One region of the Chryseobacterium vietnamense genome, then DNA from elsewhere that is predicted to be linked to it. Evidence: riboswitches for the same ligand, from Rfam matches in the RefSeq annotation. Region 1 holds a riboswitch; the other holds the start of a gene.
The links. Region 1 has a riboswitch for S-adenosylmethionine ahead of J2786_RS16365 (SusC/RagA family TonB-linked outer membrane protein). Riboswitches for the same ligand answer to the same signal wherever they lie in the genome.
Positions count from the first base shown of each region.

Region 2: another riboswitch for S-adenosylmethionine. It lies ahead of J2786_RS20605 (TonB-dependent receptor plug domain-containing protein); the one in region 1 lies ahead of J2786_RS16365 (SusC/RagA family TonB-linked outer membrane protein).

Region 1 is NZ_JAVDQX010000003.1:516,416-524,613, reverse strand. Features, by position in the region: gene J2786_RS16370 (RagB/SusD family nutrient uptake outer membrane protein) at 1-1,059, opposite strand, end outside; gene J2786_RS16365 (SusC/RagA family TonB-linked outer membrane protein) at 1,077-4,010, opposite strand; SAM riboswitch class I at 4,094-4,192, opposite strand; gene J2786_RS16360 (type II 3-dehydroquinate dehydratase) at 4,437-4,844, shown strand; gene J2786_RS16355 (hypothetical protein) at 4,906-5,346, shown strand; gene pckA (phosphoenolpyruvate carboxykinase (ATP)) at 5,394-7,010, opposite strand; gene J2786_RS16345 (GYDIA family GHMP kinase) at 7,137-8,042, opposite strand; gene fabD (ACP S-malonyltransferase) at 8,053-8,198, opposite strand, start outside.
Region 2 is NZ_JAVDQX010000006.1:178,003-186,200, forward strand. Features, by position in the region: gene J2786_RS20590 (hypothetical protein) at 1-49, opposite strand, end outside; gene prfA (peptide chain release factor 1) at 127-1,212, opposite strand; gene J2786_RS20600 (APC family permease) at 1,366-2,670, opposite strand; gene J2786_RS20605 (TonB-dependent receptor plug domain-containing protein) at 2,678-5,131, opposite strand; SAM riboswitch class I at 5,224-5,329, opposite strand; gene J2786_RS20610 (alpha-amylase family glycosyl hydrolase) at 5,600-8,198, opposite strand, start outside.

The DNA.
Region 1 (8,198 bases):
AATGTCTGCAATAAGAGTTGGCTTAAATTTAAACTTAGCATATCTCAGCAATCCTTCTCTTCCTTTCTGCCCGTCCCATGAAAACAACTGGTATCTGATGTCATTGGTATCAAAAAGGTCTTTAAAATAAGGATCTGCCATAAAGCTGTAATAATAACTTCCTGATGAAGAAACATCCAGATAATGAAAAGCATAGCTCGCATCAGACTGTTCCTGCGTCTGCCCGTGCCCCCAGATCCATTCTGCATTGTTGATGTCATTGAAGCCATCTTTGTATTTTTCAGGAGCCATAAGCGAAAATCCTTCTCTTGCAATTTTTGCAGATGCTGAAGCTTTGCTCCATTCACCGGTATTCAGGTAAGTTCTTGCTAAAAGTCCGTTCACAACGGAACGGTTGATCTTATCCTTATTGTTCCTCGTATAATTTTTCAACAGGTTATCGGCATCAGTAAGATCACTTTTAATCAATGTATAGATTTCTTCAAGCCTTGCTCTTTTCTTCCCTACCGTGCTTGTGGTAGAAGGTTCAGTATAAATGGGAGCTGTCAATGCTGACTTATCTTTCAGATAACTGAACTGATAAAAGCTCGCCAAATTCAGATAACAGAAAGCACGTAATGCTTTTGCCTGTCCTTTCACCTGATCTCTTTTCTCCTGACTTCCTTCTGTCCCATCAATTCTTGTAATCACATTATTCATATTATTGATGGTGGAATACAACATCGTCCAGATAAATAAAGGTCTGCTTGCCGTACTGTTCACCATTTCGGTGAAAGCATAAGTGGAAGCAAAACCATATTTATTGGTCAGTACTGCCACATCACTTCCCATCGCATCGCTGGCTCTTAAAACAGTGGAATAACCGATATTAGCGTATGTTGTTCCGTCATTATTAAACTTTGCCCAGGTACCGTTCACCACCGTTTCGGCACTTTCGGCTGTTTTGAAAACTTCTACGCTGTTGGCCTGATCAGTCGGAGCCGTGTCCAGCTCACTTTCACAGCTTGTCAACGATAAAAATCCGATAAGTGCAAACGATAAATATTTTAATTTTTTCATTGTTTCAATTTTAAAGGTTAAAGTGTTGCCTGAAGACCAAAAGTGATCGTTCTCATTGCAGGATATCTGTAATACGTTGTTCCGTCCAACGCCTGCTCAGGATCCATTCCCTTATGTTTGTAGAAGGTCAGTAGGTTTTCTGCCTGGATATAAATTCTGAACTTTTTCAATCCTATTTTCTCAAAATAATCTTCTGGAAGTGTATATCCTAAGCTTACATTTTTAAGTCTTGCATACGTTCCTGAATATAAAAACCTTGATGATGTTGAGGTCCAGTTATTCGTTGTTGTACTCAATCCCGGGACATCTGTATTAGGATTGTCTGGGGTCCATCTGTTTAACATTTCTGCACTCCATGCGCGTCCGCCGGCACTTCCGTTATGCATAATGGAAGTATAGTCGGTATCCAGAATCTTCCCTCCGATTTTGAATGTCAGTAATCCTGAAAAATCAAAATTCTTATAGGTAATACTTGTACTGATCCCTCCTGTCAGTTTAGGCAATGCAGAACCTTGCAGCAATTTTGTAGCTTTTGAATATTCTGAAGTCGTTCCTTCCACTGAGTTCCCACTGGCATCTGTAGAAACGGTTTTCCACAATGGCTTTCCATTGCTTGGATCTACACCCACCCATTCCGGAATAAAGAAATCATATACAGAGCCTCCTACCGTTAATAATTTTGTTCCTACTACAAGAGAACCACCGGGTAACTTGGTTACTTTGTTGTTTAAAGTACTTAAGTTTACATCCACATTCCATTGGAAATCCTCAGTTTTAACAGGTGTTGTAAATAATGAAAATTCAAATCCTGTATTCTGAATCGTTCCGATATTCGCCGGATAATCACTGATTCCCAACGATGGCGCAACCGGCATATTAAACAGAAGATCCTGGCTTTTTCTTTTGAAGTATTCGATATTTCCTTTAACCCTGTTATTCAGAATCGCGAATTCCAATCCTACGTTTAAGTTAAGGTTGGTTTCCCACTTTACATTATTGGTAGATGTTTTTTCCAGCGTTGTTCCAGGTTCGCCACCAAGACTGATAAATCTGTACAACTCCTGATAAGCATAATAAAGCGGCTGCCCGTTAGGTCTAAGTAATTTATCATTCCCCTGTCCTCCGTAGCTGGCACGCAATGTCAATTGATTGAAGACATTCAGGCTTTTCACAAATTCTTCATTTGATATTTTCCATGAACCTCCCACTGACCAGAATCTCCCCCATCTGTTATCTTTTGCAAATCTCGAAGAACTGTCTGCCCTTCCTGATGCAGATAAGAAGTAAGTATTGTTATAGTCATACTCTACTTTTCCCAGGAAACTTAATAAGCTTAATTTATTACTGTTTCCACTGAAACTCCCCAGCAGGGAAGCCGCATCCGGCTCATAGTAATAAGGCAGTGAAAACTGGCTTCTTGTTCCTGAAATAGTTTGATAATCGTATTTATAGAATTCATGTCCTGCCAGAGCATTTACATGGTGTTTCCCAAATTTCTTATCGTATGTCAGAATATTGCTGGTTGTATAAGAAAGCGTTCTGGTATTGGTTTTTGTTACCGAACCTCCGATTTCAGCACCTTGTCCCAGCAATGGATTTGAATAATAATGTCCGTTATAATTCACCAAATCAACAGAAAAACTCGTTTTGAATTTTAACTCCGGTAAGAAAGTGAATTCCATGAATCCTTTTCCTGAAAAGTTATCTTCTTTATTTTCGTTTTTATCCAATGGCAGGGTTGCAGCGGCATTCTGATTCTGAAGCGCATTTGTTGGTCTGTACTTGCCAAAATCATAAACCGGGTTTCCATCAGCATCCAAAACGTAAGTTCCGTCTGCATTTCTTTCATAATAAGGATAGAATGAAGGAATAAATCTTGCGGCATTGATGATATTACTGGCCTTGGAATCTGAAGAAGTTGGCGCCTGTTGAATGCTGTTTGTGTAACTTAAGTTTACCCCAACATTCAGCCATTTTTTTACTTCAGAATTGATCTTTAATCTGGTATTATATCTTTTAAATCCTGATTCAATCGCCATCCCTTTATCATCCAGATACCCCAATGAAAAGAAATAATTACTTTTTTCACTTCCTCCGCTGATATCAAGATCTACCTGATTTCTTGAAGCCACTCTCTGCAGAATATCTCTCCAGTCATCATTCCAAAGTGGCGATGCACCTGGTAATAATTTTCCATCTGTTCCTACAGGTTTTGGATAAGCAGTTCCATATGGATTGATCCCAAGGGTAGAAACAAGATTGTCTGTTGCCATTTGTGCAGCCTGCTGGGAAGAAACTTTACCGGACTGATATCCGTTTCTTAATGCTTCCCAATATAATTGAAAGTACTGATCTGTGTTTACCTGCTCATAATCTTTAACAGCTCTTCCTGAGAATCCCTGACTGATATTAAAATTAACTCTGGCTTCTCCTTTTTTACCCGATTTTGTAGTAATGATAATAATTCCGTTTGCTCCTCTTGAACCGTACAAAGCACTTGCTGTAGCATCTTTCAAAACACTGATGGATTCAATATCGCTTGGACTTATAGAGTTAATATTTCCGTCAAAAGGAATTCCGTCTACCACATATAACGGATCACTGGAAGCACTGATGGAACCAATACCTCTGATTCTGATGGTCGAAACCGCACCTGGCTGTCCTGAGGCACTGGTTGTCTGTATCCCTGCAACCTGTCCTTCAAGTGCTTTGGTAATATTGGTTACAGGTCTGTTGTTAATTTTATCGCTTGAAATGGTGGCTACAGAACCGGTATAGCTGTTTCTTTTAGCTTTTCCATAAGCTACCACTACTACTTCATCAATCTCCTTTTCATGAAGGCTATCTTTTTTCGGCCAGGAATTCTGTGCACTTACACTGGTTACTCCCAGAAAAAAAGCAGCAACCGGAGGTATCCAGGCTTTAGAATTGAATAAATTTTTGCTAATCATAATCAATTTTATTTATCATATATTAAAATTTAGCCCTTTGCAGAATAGTCAGCAAAGGGCATCGATAAATACGATAAACCAAATGCTTATTTTTCCTTAAAAGGCTGAACGTAACACCTTGCCCCACGGGTAGGTTGTTAAGATTTCACAGGGTCAGTTCCCTCCATCTTTCTTTATAAGCCGATCGAAATATGTTTGCAAAGCTAGAAACTTTTAGTCTACAAAACAAGTAGACTTATTGATTTTTCGTGATAATTTTTTAATAATTAACATAAAATTTTAATAAAAGCCATACCAATAAGGAGTTGCAGACTTTACCATTAATTCAAATATGATAAATATCATTATAAATAATTCAATAGCACAAAAAAAATAATTGCGGCCAGGTGTATACAGTTAATTCAAAAAAGTTTTTAATTTTATAGTATGAAAGTTTTGATCATCAACGGACCTAATCTCAATCTTTTAGGCACAAGAGAACCGGAAATCTATGGAAATGTCTCTATGGAAAGTTATTTGGAAAATTTAAAATCCGAGTTTCATTTTCATAAAATAAAATATTATCAGTCTAATATTGAAGGAGAGCTTATTAACAGACTTCAGGAGGATGATTTTGATGCCGTGATAATTAATCCTGGAGCTTTTACCCATTATTCTTATGCCATTGCCGATTGTTTAAAAAACATCAGAAAACCCAAGATTGAAGTTCACATCAGCAATATCTATAAAAGAGAGGAATTCAGGCAGAAATCTGTGACAGCTGCTAATACTGATGCGGTTTTGTCTGGTTTTGGGATGGATGGGTATAGGTTGGCTTTATTAAGCGTGAAGTAATTTCTTAACCACAGATTGCACAGATTTTCACAGATGTTTGTGGATATAGAGAGAGTAATTTATGGAGATAAATGATAAGATTTACTGTAAGAATATTGGGGCATATCCCGGCCAATTAACGAAAAGAAAATCCTATATCATTAAAGAAATAAACGATGAAAATGTAAGGATTCAAAATAATGAAGGAAGGCTGAGATGGTATTCGAAATTTTATTTTAGTTTAAATAATGAACCGGAAATAACTTCAATTAACATAGATGATACAATAGAAAATATTGAATCTGATGCCATAGAAGTAACCATTACATTTTCTGACAAAGCAAAATATTGGACGACCTTCACAACTCCAAAGTATTTAGATAAGATGTTGAATGAAGAGTCTTATTTTTCTTCAAAACATTTTTTGATCATAAAACATTTGACTAAAGAATCTATCCAATCAACAATTCTAAAACTGGATGAACAGAATAAATTGATTGAAAGTTGTAAAAAGTATAAATAAGAAAGCCTCATCAATGATGAGGCTTTTTATATGTTGATGGATAGCTATTAAATAGTCTGTTCCTGCAATTGAGGTCCTGAAGCAATTAATTTCTTACCTTCTTCAGTATCACAGTACTGCTCAAAATTCTTGATATATCTTGAAGCAAGATCTTTTGCTTTTTCTTCCCATTCTGAAGCATTCTCATAGGTATCTCTAGGATCTAAAATACCTGTAGAAACGTTTGGCAATTCAGTAGGAATTTCAAGGTTCATAATCGGAACCTGAGTCTTAGGAGCATTATCAATAGAACCGTCAATGATAGCATCGATGATCGCTCTGGTATCTTTCAGAGAAATTCTCTTTCCTGTACCATTCCAACCTGTGTTTACCAGATAAGCCTTAGCTCCGTGCTCTTTCATTTTACCGATTAATGTTTTAGAATACATTGTCGGGTGTAATGTAAGGAATGCTTCTCCAAATGCCGGAGAGAAAGAAGGTTGTGGTTCAGTAATTCCTCTTTCAGTTCCGGCTAATTTTGAGGTATAACCGCAAAGGAAGTGGTACTGAGCCTGATCTTCATTCAGGATAGAAACCGGAGGAAGTACTCCGAATGCATCTGCTGAAAGATAAACGATCTTTTTCGCATGACCTGCTTTAGACGGCAATACAATTTTGTTAATATGATAGATTGGATAAGAAACTCTTGTATTTTCTGTAATAGATCCGTCAGTATAATCTGCTACTCCATTGTTCACAACAACGTTTTCAAGAAGTGCATCTCTCTTGATGGCAGCGAAGATATCCGGTTCTTTTTCTGCTGATAAGTCGATAACCTTAGCGTAGCATCCACCTTCATAGTTGAATACTCCGTTGTTATCCCATCCGTGCTCATCGTCACCGATAAGGTATCTTTTAGGATCTGCTGATAAAGTAGTTTTACCCGTTCCTGAAAGACCAAAGAATAAAGCTACATCACCTTTTTCTCCTACGTTAGCAGAGCAGTGCATTGAAGCCATCCCTTTTAATGGAAGGTAATAGTTCATCATCGCGAACATCCCTTTTTTCATCTCACCTCCGTACCATGTACCTCCGATGATCTGTAGTTTTTCAGTAAGGTTGAACATGATGAAGTTTTCAGAGTTTAATCCCTGAGCTTCCCAGTTCGGGTTGGTAGTCTTTGATCCGTTGATTACTGTGAAATCCGGCTCACCGAAGTTTTCAAGCTCATAGTGAGAAGGACGAATAAACATATTAGTAACAAAATGCGCCTGCCATGCCACTTCAACGATAAATCTTACTTTAAGTCTTGTATCCGCATTCGTTCCGCAGAATGTATCTACTACATAAATCTTTTTAGATTCAGCAAGCTGGTTCAGCACTAGTTCTTTACAAGACCCGAAAATTTCTGCTGTTGTAGGTAAGTTTACTTTACCATCCCAGAAAATTGTATCTCTTGTAACATCATCCTGAACAATATATCTGTCTTTAGGTGAACGACCTGTGAAAATTCCTGTTTTTACTGATACTGCGCCTGATTCTGTAAGCTCAGCCTTCTCAAACCCCTGATTTTCAGGAGAAACTTCAGCCTGATATAATTCTTCATAAGAAGGATTATACACTACTTCATAGTTTCCTTTAATCCCTAATTTCTCTAAATCCTGGATGATTTTAGTGTTTTTCATTTTACTTATATTTTCTATTCTTTATTGCTTTCAACAAAAATAATATTAATTATTTGTTAAAGGTGGTTTAAATATACTGATATAAGTCAGAATGGCAAATAAAAAAACAGGATCACAACTAATTGATTATAAATCAATTATATTTTCCCATTCAAAAATAGTTGTAAAACCTTTCTCCCAAAAATAGTTCTTATAGTCCCCAAATTTGGCACTCATTACAAAATCTCCACCCCATGCGCCTAAACTTTTGACAAATGAAGGGCAATCTGAGAATAATTTTTCTTTAACTGTGAGAATTTCAAGAAAATCAGCAATTTTATGCTCATGAATCATCATTAATTCGGAAAAATTTTCCAATTCACTGCATAATAATATTTTTTTTGTGAGATCTGAAAATTCATTAACCAATTCCGGAGACTTCTTTTTGGACTTGTAAAAGTTGATTCCTTCTCTGCTATCCTGCTTCTGATTTAAGTGAATAAATATCAGTTCATTTTTAAAGGAGGGATTGAAATCTACTTTCTCATATTTTATCTCAGGTTTGCTTTGGAAGAGCACTGCAGATTTTTCTTTCGCTACGGCGATATCATATCCACTGCCTCCCAAACTGATCATATTAAGATAAAAGGGATCTATTTCAGCCCACTCTGCAAGATTGTTCATCAGGGTAGAACTGCTTCCAAGCCCATAATCTGCAGGAAACTGAAGATTGGTTTTTAAATGATAACTAAGGTCGGTTTTGAATTTACTTGTAGAAAGCTGCTGAACATTTCGTAATGTTTTGGTAATAAATTCAGCGCTTGATGGAATATTGGTTTCCAGGATCTGCCAGTTTTTATAATCAATGACAGCTTTTAACCATAATGTATTCTGATGATAGGCTTCCCAAAGAATAAGAGATTTTCCATCTTCTTTTTCTTCAAAAAAAAACTCTTGTCCCAGCTTGGTAGGTACCGCTAAGACAAGAGCTCCATCGATTGCGAAATATTCTGAAGTAAGCATAAGCTTGCCCGGTGAAAATATCGCGCTCATATTTTTTTATTTAGATTGCAGAAGTAGCTTCTACAGATCCGTCAATTTTTTTGATCAGTCCCTGAAGGGTTTTTCCTGGTCCTACTTCCACAAAGTTAGAAGCACCATCTTTAATCATATTCTGAACAGACTGAGTCCATTTTACTGGGCCGGTAA
Region 2 (8,198 bases), on a different contig from region 1:
GCCCCATTATGGTAAGCAACAGCAGGAAAATAATTTTGTAGTTTTTCATAGTTTATATTTTGTTTTGTTATTGGGAAAAACAAAGCCCCTGAAAAGTCAGAGGCTTTGTTTTTATTTGTTTTAATTTTAATAATTCTCTTCTTCCCCTTTCATCTTCTCTGCATTTTCTGCCATGATTACTGCATCAATCATTTCAGAAATATCACCATTCATATAAGCATCAAGGTTGTACATAGACTTATTGATTCTGTGGTCTGTAACTCTACCTTGCGGGTAATTGTAGGTTTTAATTTTTGCAGAACGGTCTCCTGTAGATACCATAGATTTACGTTGTGCGGCAATATCTCCCTGTACTTTCTGTAATTCGATATCGTATAATTTTGTTCTCAGCATTTCCATTGCCAACTCACGGTTAGCAAGCTGAGAACGAGCCTGTTGACAAACTACAACAAGTCCTGAAGGTTTGTGGGTAAGCTGAACTTTAGTCTCAACCTTGTTTACGTTCTGACCACCGGCACCTCCTGAACGGGAAGTCTGCATTTCAATATCTGCAGGATTCAGTTCAAAATCTACTTCTTCTGCTTCCGGAAGAACAGCAATGGTAATGGCAGAAGTGTGTACTCTTCCCTGAGATTCTGTTTCAGGTACACGCTGTACACGGTGAACTCCGGATTCAAACTTCATGATTCCGTAAACACCTTCTCCTTCCACTTTCATGATCAATTCCTTGTATCCTTTTGCGGCTTCGTTAGAATCCGTTACTTCATGTCTCCATCCTTTTGTTTTAAAATACATGGTATACATTCTGTATACATCTTCCACAAAGATAGCTGCCTCATCACCTCCTGTACCGGCACGTAATTCTACGATAACGTTTTTGTCATCGGCAGGATCTTTAGGGATCAGTAATACTTTCAGTTCTTCTTCCAATCCCGGAAGTTTAGCCTGAGCTTCCAGCTTTTCTTCTTTAGCCAGATCTACCAGATCTCTGTCTGAACCGTCTGCAATGATCTCTTCAGATTCTGCAATACTGTCCAGAGCACCTTTGTACTGATCGTAAACTCTTACAATTTTTCCCAAATCACTATATTCTTTGTTCAAAGAAGAATATCTTTTTTGGTCTGAAATGACATCAGGCTGTATAATAAGGTCTGCAACCTCATTATATCTTTGTTTAATAGCTTCTAATTTTGGAATTAATGATTTAGACATTGTAGAAATTTTGTGGGTGCAAAGATAAGGATTATTAATTCAAAATTAAAATTCCGAATCATCATAAATTTTTGAGCATTAGGGATAAAGGATGTAAAACCACAAAAAGACAGATTTGCCAATCTGTTTATTCATCTTTCTGCATCATCAAAACTAAGTCTGAGATCCTTTAGAAAGTCTTCTGTCCAGCAGATATAAAATAATTCCTACCGCAATAATTCCCAATCCTATCAGGCTTTCTTTAGGATTATGAATGAATGTAAAATAGAGAATATAGATACTGAACAATAAAAAAACTGCCGGGAAAATGTGAAACGCATTCGACTTAAAGATTTTTCTGTCTTTTTTCTTCAGGAAGAAAACGGTAGAAATTGCCAGACTCGCAAAAAGCTGTAAAATAAAAGCTGTGTAAACAAAAATTTCTTTAAAACTTCCCGTTAGAATAATAACCGTCGCAATGACTGCATGGGCAAAAATGGCTCTTACAGGAATTCCTTTTCTATTTCCTGCTGATAATGGTTTCCAGATGTAGGTGTGCTTTGCAAAAGCCTGCGTCAATCTTGAACCGACCCATAAATACCCGCTAATTGTAGCAACCAGCTGCAGGGCAATAAAAATATTGACTATCTTTCCGAAAGCGGGCCCCAACATATTGACAGCCGCTTCTCCCATTACATCTTCTTTCCCTGCCAACTGATTGACAGGAGCATGTTTCAGCATAATATAATTCACCAGAATATAGCTTACCGTCACAAAAACAGTTCCGATGATGAGTGATTTGGGAAGGTTTTTCTGAACATCTTTTATTTCTCCTGCAATATAGGAAGCTGAATTCCAGCCTGTATAGGAATAGGTGACAAATACCAGAGACGTAGCAAATGCAGGAAGCATGATTTCCTTCTGCCAGCTGTCACTGAAATTGAGACTATTACCCAACTGTGGTGAATCTGAAATTCCTACTCCCAGAATAACCAGCACAATAATAAAAGCTATCTTAATGAAGGTGAAAAAGTTATGAAACCTGCTGGATGTTTTCAGACTGAATGATAATGCTATGGCCACGAGAAAAATAGCGGCGATCGCAAAACCGTTTCCAAAAGAATAGTCAAATACGGAAAGGTATTTTGACATTGCCAACGCTGCCAGTGCAACAGGAGAGGAAAATCCTATGATGAGTGAAATCCAGCTTATCAGATATCCGAATACAGGATGATAGGTTTCTTTGAGATAAATAAAATCGCCTCCATTTCCTTTAAAATGTGAACCCAGTTCTGCGTAGCAAAAAGCCCCGAACAAAGCAAGAATTCCCCCGATGGCCCATAACAGAAAAATACTGTAGGTATTGGTAATATCAGATAACTGAAATCCAAGCGTCGTAAAAATCCCGGTTCCTATCATATTGGAAACGACAATGGCAGCGGCTGTTTTCCAGCCAATCTGATGTGAAGTAGTACTCATTTAATGATTAAAAATTAAAATTAAGCCTTCCGAAGAAATAATTCCCCAGTGTTCCCATCTGAACCGGCGCGTATTTGAATACTCCATAGTATGAATTTTTATAAATCTGGCGATCCGGGAAGACATCAAATACATTATTGGCCCCTACTGTAAAATTGATATTTTTGGTGATATCATAGCCAACGCTTACATCAGTCACAACCTTTGGCGAGAATTCCTGCACGTCTCCAAATGGATAACCATCTCTTATTACCTTACCAAAATAGGTATTTCTTACGAGAAAACTGAATTTCCCGATTCCATAATTCAATCCTAATGATGCTTTTGTTTTTGGAGACAGTGTTTCAATGATATTGATCTGATCGGGACCAAAAAACTGATCCTGAGGCGTTCCTAAGTTTTCCGGAAAATGGAAATCTGTAATTTTTGTTTCCGTATAGTTTCCGGCAAGATTGATATTTAATTTTCCATTACCTAGAATCCAGTCATAGGTTACTACAACATCAACTCCTTTGGTTTCTGTATCAATAGCGTTGGCAAAGAATCTTCCGCTTTCTACCTCCTTTCCCTGTCCTACTATCGCTGGATCTGACAATCTTGGATCTGTTATATTTCCAGTAATAACGATTCTATCTTTTACTTTAATAATATATCCATCTACGGTTATCAACAGTCCTTTTACAGGTGTTAAAGTAAATCCGGCACTTCCATTTACAGAGGTTTCCTGTTTAAGTTTATCAAATCCAAGGATTTCAGCGGCTTTGCTATCATTGCTAAAGATTCCTTTTGTGACAATCTTCTCGCCTGAAGTAGAAATATCAGCATAAGAATTATTGAAATATTGCTGTTGAAGGGAGGGCGCTCTGAACCCTGTTCCAACGGCGGCTCTTATTGCATAATTTTTTACGAATTCATATCGGACGGCAAGTTTTCCATTCAAGGTATTTCCGAAATCTGAATAATTTTCAAATCTGGCAGCCGCATCTATATTGAGTTTTTTATCTAAATCATACGAAACATCCGCATACACGGCTGTTGAATGCCTGTCCTTCTTCAATGCATTATTTGGAGAAAAACCGATAAAGGATTGGGAACCTCCTGCACCAAGCACTGTTGATCCTTCAGTAGCAACATTTCCATTGATGTCGTATTGGGTATAAGAAGCTTCATCACCTGCTTTGATCTGGTATTGTTCAAATCTGAATTCTCCTCCGAAAGCGATATTGAACTGTTTTATATTTTTTGAAACATCAAGATTAACAGTATTCTGAAGAAAACTATGGGCTCCTGCATAAAACCGGGTTGGAGATTTTGCTCCCAGAGAAGCATTATTGGTGTTGCTTACATTATAATTGAAGGTATTGCTCCCGAATGTATTACTAAGGTCAAATAGCCAGTCGTTAACATTATATTTTGCTCCCACAGCATAAGAAATATCATATACCTGAGATCCAAGAATTGCCTGAAATCCGTTGGGGTAAATGGATGAAACCACATTGGACTTTTCGCTCGGCAGCCTTCTGAATCCAAATCCTTCTCCTTCTTTAATGCTGAACCCTCCGAAAGAATATACTTTAAAATTATCATTAAAAGGGTATTCTGAGTTGAAAAACAACTGTCCCTGCCTGATCTGGGCATCTCCGATCTGAAAATTAAAATCATCACGGGTTAATCCTCTTTTTTCAATTTCTGCATCATCTGCGGCTCTGGCAGCTTTTACGGCTTCAGCATCACCAGCAAATTCATAAGCGAAATTATCTCCGAAAATATCCAGGTCATGATTTTGCGTTCTTGTTGTTTTTCCTCTGTGGCTCAGTTGCAGGGAAAGATTGATATAACTGTCTTTTTTTCCTAACGAAGTTCCGTAATTGATTCCCGCCTGGTAAGTATCACCATCATTTCTTCCGGTCAGTCCGTAAGTAAGACTTGCCGAGGCTCCTGCATTTTTCTTGAGAATAATATTGATGACTCCTGCAATAGCATCAGAACCATATTGTGCTGCTGCACCGTCTCTTAACACTTCTATTCTATCAATAGCAATAACCGGTATGGTACTCAGATCTGTTCCTACAGAGCCATTTCCTACGGTATTCTGATAATTTACCAATGAAGTAGAATGTCTTCTTTTTCCGTTAAGCAACACTAAAACCTGGTCAGGCCCCATGCCTCTTAAAGTAACCGGGTCAATATGTTCGGTACCATCAGAAGCAGACTGTCTCACTGCGTTAAACGATGGAATTACATAGTTCAGGAGATCCTGAGCGGTCATTTGTGGAGAACCTCTCTGGATTTTATCGATATTGATAACATCTACAGGAACCGGCGTCTCCAGTTTTGTTCTTTTGACATTACGGTTTCCAACGATGATAATATCTTCGATCTGTTTTCCTTTTTCCTCACTTTCCTGAGCAGCTACCAGAATTACCCCAAGCAATAATACAGCTGTGCTTAATTTTTTCATTTTGTTCTTGCCAATTAATAATAACAGTCTGACGGCTAGTTCCGCAGATATACAAGACTTCAAGAAATGGAATTCATATAGAATATTGACTTCAATTATCTCCCCCAATGGGTTGGAATTAGCACCTTTACACATCTGGAACCGTGCAGGTTGCTAAGGTTTCTCCGGGCCAAATCCCTCCACCTTTCTTGATAAATCTACTGCAAAAGTAGACTATTTTTTTGAACTTACAAAAAAGGCAAATCTGCTGATCCGCAAATTTGCCTTTTATTCTTTCTATAGAACTTGTTTACACTTTTATTTTTGAACCATTAAGATTTAATAAGAGTTTAAGAGTATTAAGATAAGCTTCGCTTTAAGCTTAAAAATCAGAATGATTCATCTTAACTACACTTTATTTCTTAAATCCTTCTTAATGGTTTTAATATATTCAACATTTTTATAAGCTAAACAACTCCATAATTTTTTTTATTTGATCACAATCTTTTGAATGGCTGTTCCTGTATCCGATTTCAGCTGAACCAGATAAGTTCCTGCAGGATAACTGATTTTAGCTTCATAGATACCGTTTTCTTTATCCAATTTGAAAGTATCCAGTTTTTTACCCGTCATATCAAAAATCAGAATCTCTCCGTTTTTTGCCTTATTGAAAATGAGTTGAGCAATTCCGTTCCGAACCGGATTATCTGCAATCTGAAGGGATAATTTGTGGACTGCATTGATATCTACAGTGGACAAAGCGCCAGCATAATTGCCAAAGATTCTGAATTCTCCCGGCTGTAAAGTGATCGGGGATGTTGTGGAAGCTATATTCGAAATACTGTTGTCCATCAGATTCTGCCATTGACCCGTGTAAGGAAAATAAGGAACTACATTCTGTGCGGAAGTCGTGTAATTGGCCAATACGACAACATTCTTTATTCCTGTTGTAATAGCAGCATCATACACATAAATTCTTGTGATCAGGCCATTGGGATCATTCGTAAGATTGTTGGATTCTATACTGTAGGTTTTAGATTTAAAAACCTGATGACTGTTTCTGATATTGATGATTTTAGCCCAAGTATCATAAATAGCCTTTCTGTTCGCATTGGTATCATATCCTAAAGTGAATGCAACAGGTTTTTCATCAGTTCTGCATCCGCTGTCGATGGTACCGTTTGCACATCTGTTGATACTGAACTCATAACCAAGTTCGCCAAACTGCCAGATCATTTTCGGGCCGGGAATGGTAAAGAAAGTCGCTCCGAAAGTCTTCATTCTTTCAAGAGCAGTATTCAGATTTTTAACATCGTAACTTCCATTAACAGCTCCATAGGCAAGGTTTTTAAACATAAGCCTTTCTTCATCATGACTTTCTCCATACCCTACAGCACTCATGTTGGTAAAACCGTGAAGACTGTGGTTCATTCGGTCGTAATTGCTGTTTTCCTGATATCCCATCGTATTCTGATTGTAAGGATCTGTCTGTTTATTCCAAAGCATTACGCCTTTTCCTTCTGCTATTCTATAGTTAGCCCATTGCTGTTCTTCTGTATCAGTTCCCAGGTGTTCAAAGATCATATATGAATTGGGATCAATGGCCCATTGCCTGTCTGCATAATGTTTCATGATATCCACTCTATCCTGCTGATAGGCATTGGTACAGGCTTCATCATTTTCAGAGCAGCTTTGTGTAAATCCTTTCGTTAAATCCCAGCGGAATCCGTCAATGTGATACTCTGTCAGCCATTGCTCAAGACATCTTTCAACGTAATATTGCGTTGAAAGACTTGTATGGTTAAAATCAGTAAATACATTGTATGAATGCTTCGGAACCTGATTGAAATAAGGATTGTTGGCGGCAACATCACCATATCCGTCACCATCCGGATCTACATTCCAAAGTCTTACTAAAGGAGAGCGCCCTGTAGCGTGGTTAAACGCCACATCCAGAATGACTGCAATTCCGTTCTGGTGACAGAGATCTACAAATTCTTTGAATTTTTCGGGTGTTCCGTACGCTTTGTCCAGTGCATAATGGAAAGAGGTGTTGTAACCCCAGGAAAGATTTCCGTCAAATTCCATGATGGGAAGTAATTCTATTGCATTGATCTTTAGGTTTTTTAAATAAGAAATTTTATTAATCAATGACTGCCAGTTCTTTTCCTGTGTGAAATCCCTCAATAATAATTCATAGACCACCAGATCTTGTTTTGCGGGTCTCTGAAAATTGGTAACCTGCCAGTTATAAGCTGTTTGACCAGTTTTAAATGTTGAAACTTCAAACCCTTGGCCGGTTGGAAATGCTGGTAAATTCGGATAAGTTGAAGCTGAAATCCACGGATCGTCATAAGAAGATAAAATTTGTGGAGAATATGGGTCAGCTACTTTTCTCAAATCATTGGTTCTGTATTGGAAAGTATATAGTTGCTGAGGAGTCAGGCCAATTAACTCAATCCAATAAAGATCCGGATTTGTGGTATCTCTTTTCATTAAATACGTGTCATTCACCATCCAGTTATTAAAACTTCCAATGACATGTACAAAACTTTTGCCCGGTGCATATAACGCAAGCCCTACCTTTGTCTGATCTGTCGGATGATAATTAATTCCCTGTTTAATCCAGTTTGGAATGGCTTCTGAAACAACATTTCTTGGAACCTGTAAAATGAATGTTGTAGCTTTAGAATTGGATCCCTGGGTCGCCACAAGTTCCATACTCGCATCCTGAGTGACTGTATAGCTGTAAGAATAGGTCTGTGAAGGAGTAGTTGCTGAATTGACAACCGCTCCGTTTGCCTTTAGCTGAAATGTTGCGTTGGTATTTGTCGTGGCTGTAATATTGATAGCGTTCCCTACCGGAACAGAAGTCAGGCTATTGGCCAGCGGATTGGTAAGATTTAAGCTTAAAGTACCCACATTCACAAAAATGTCCGGAGAGGTCTGATGGGATCCTGTTTTATCTTTCAATAAAAACCCAAACCTTCCGATTCCTGTTCTTCCATAAAAAGAAGTAGGTGTAAAAGTGAGTGAATAACTGTCTGTTGCGGCATTATAATTCAGCTTATTCAGATCATTAGAATTG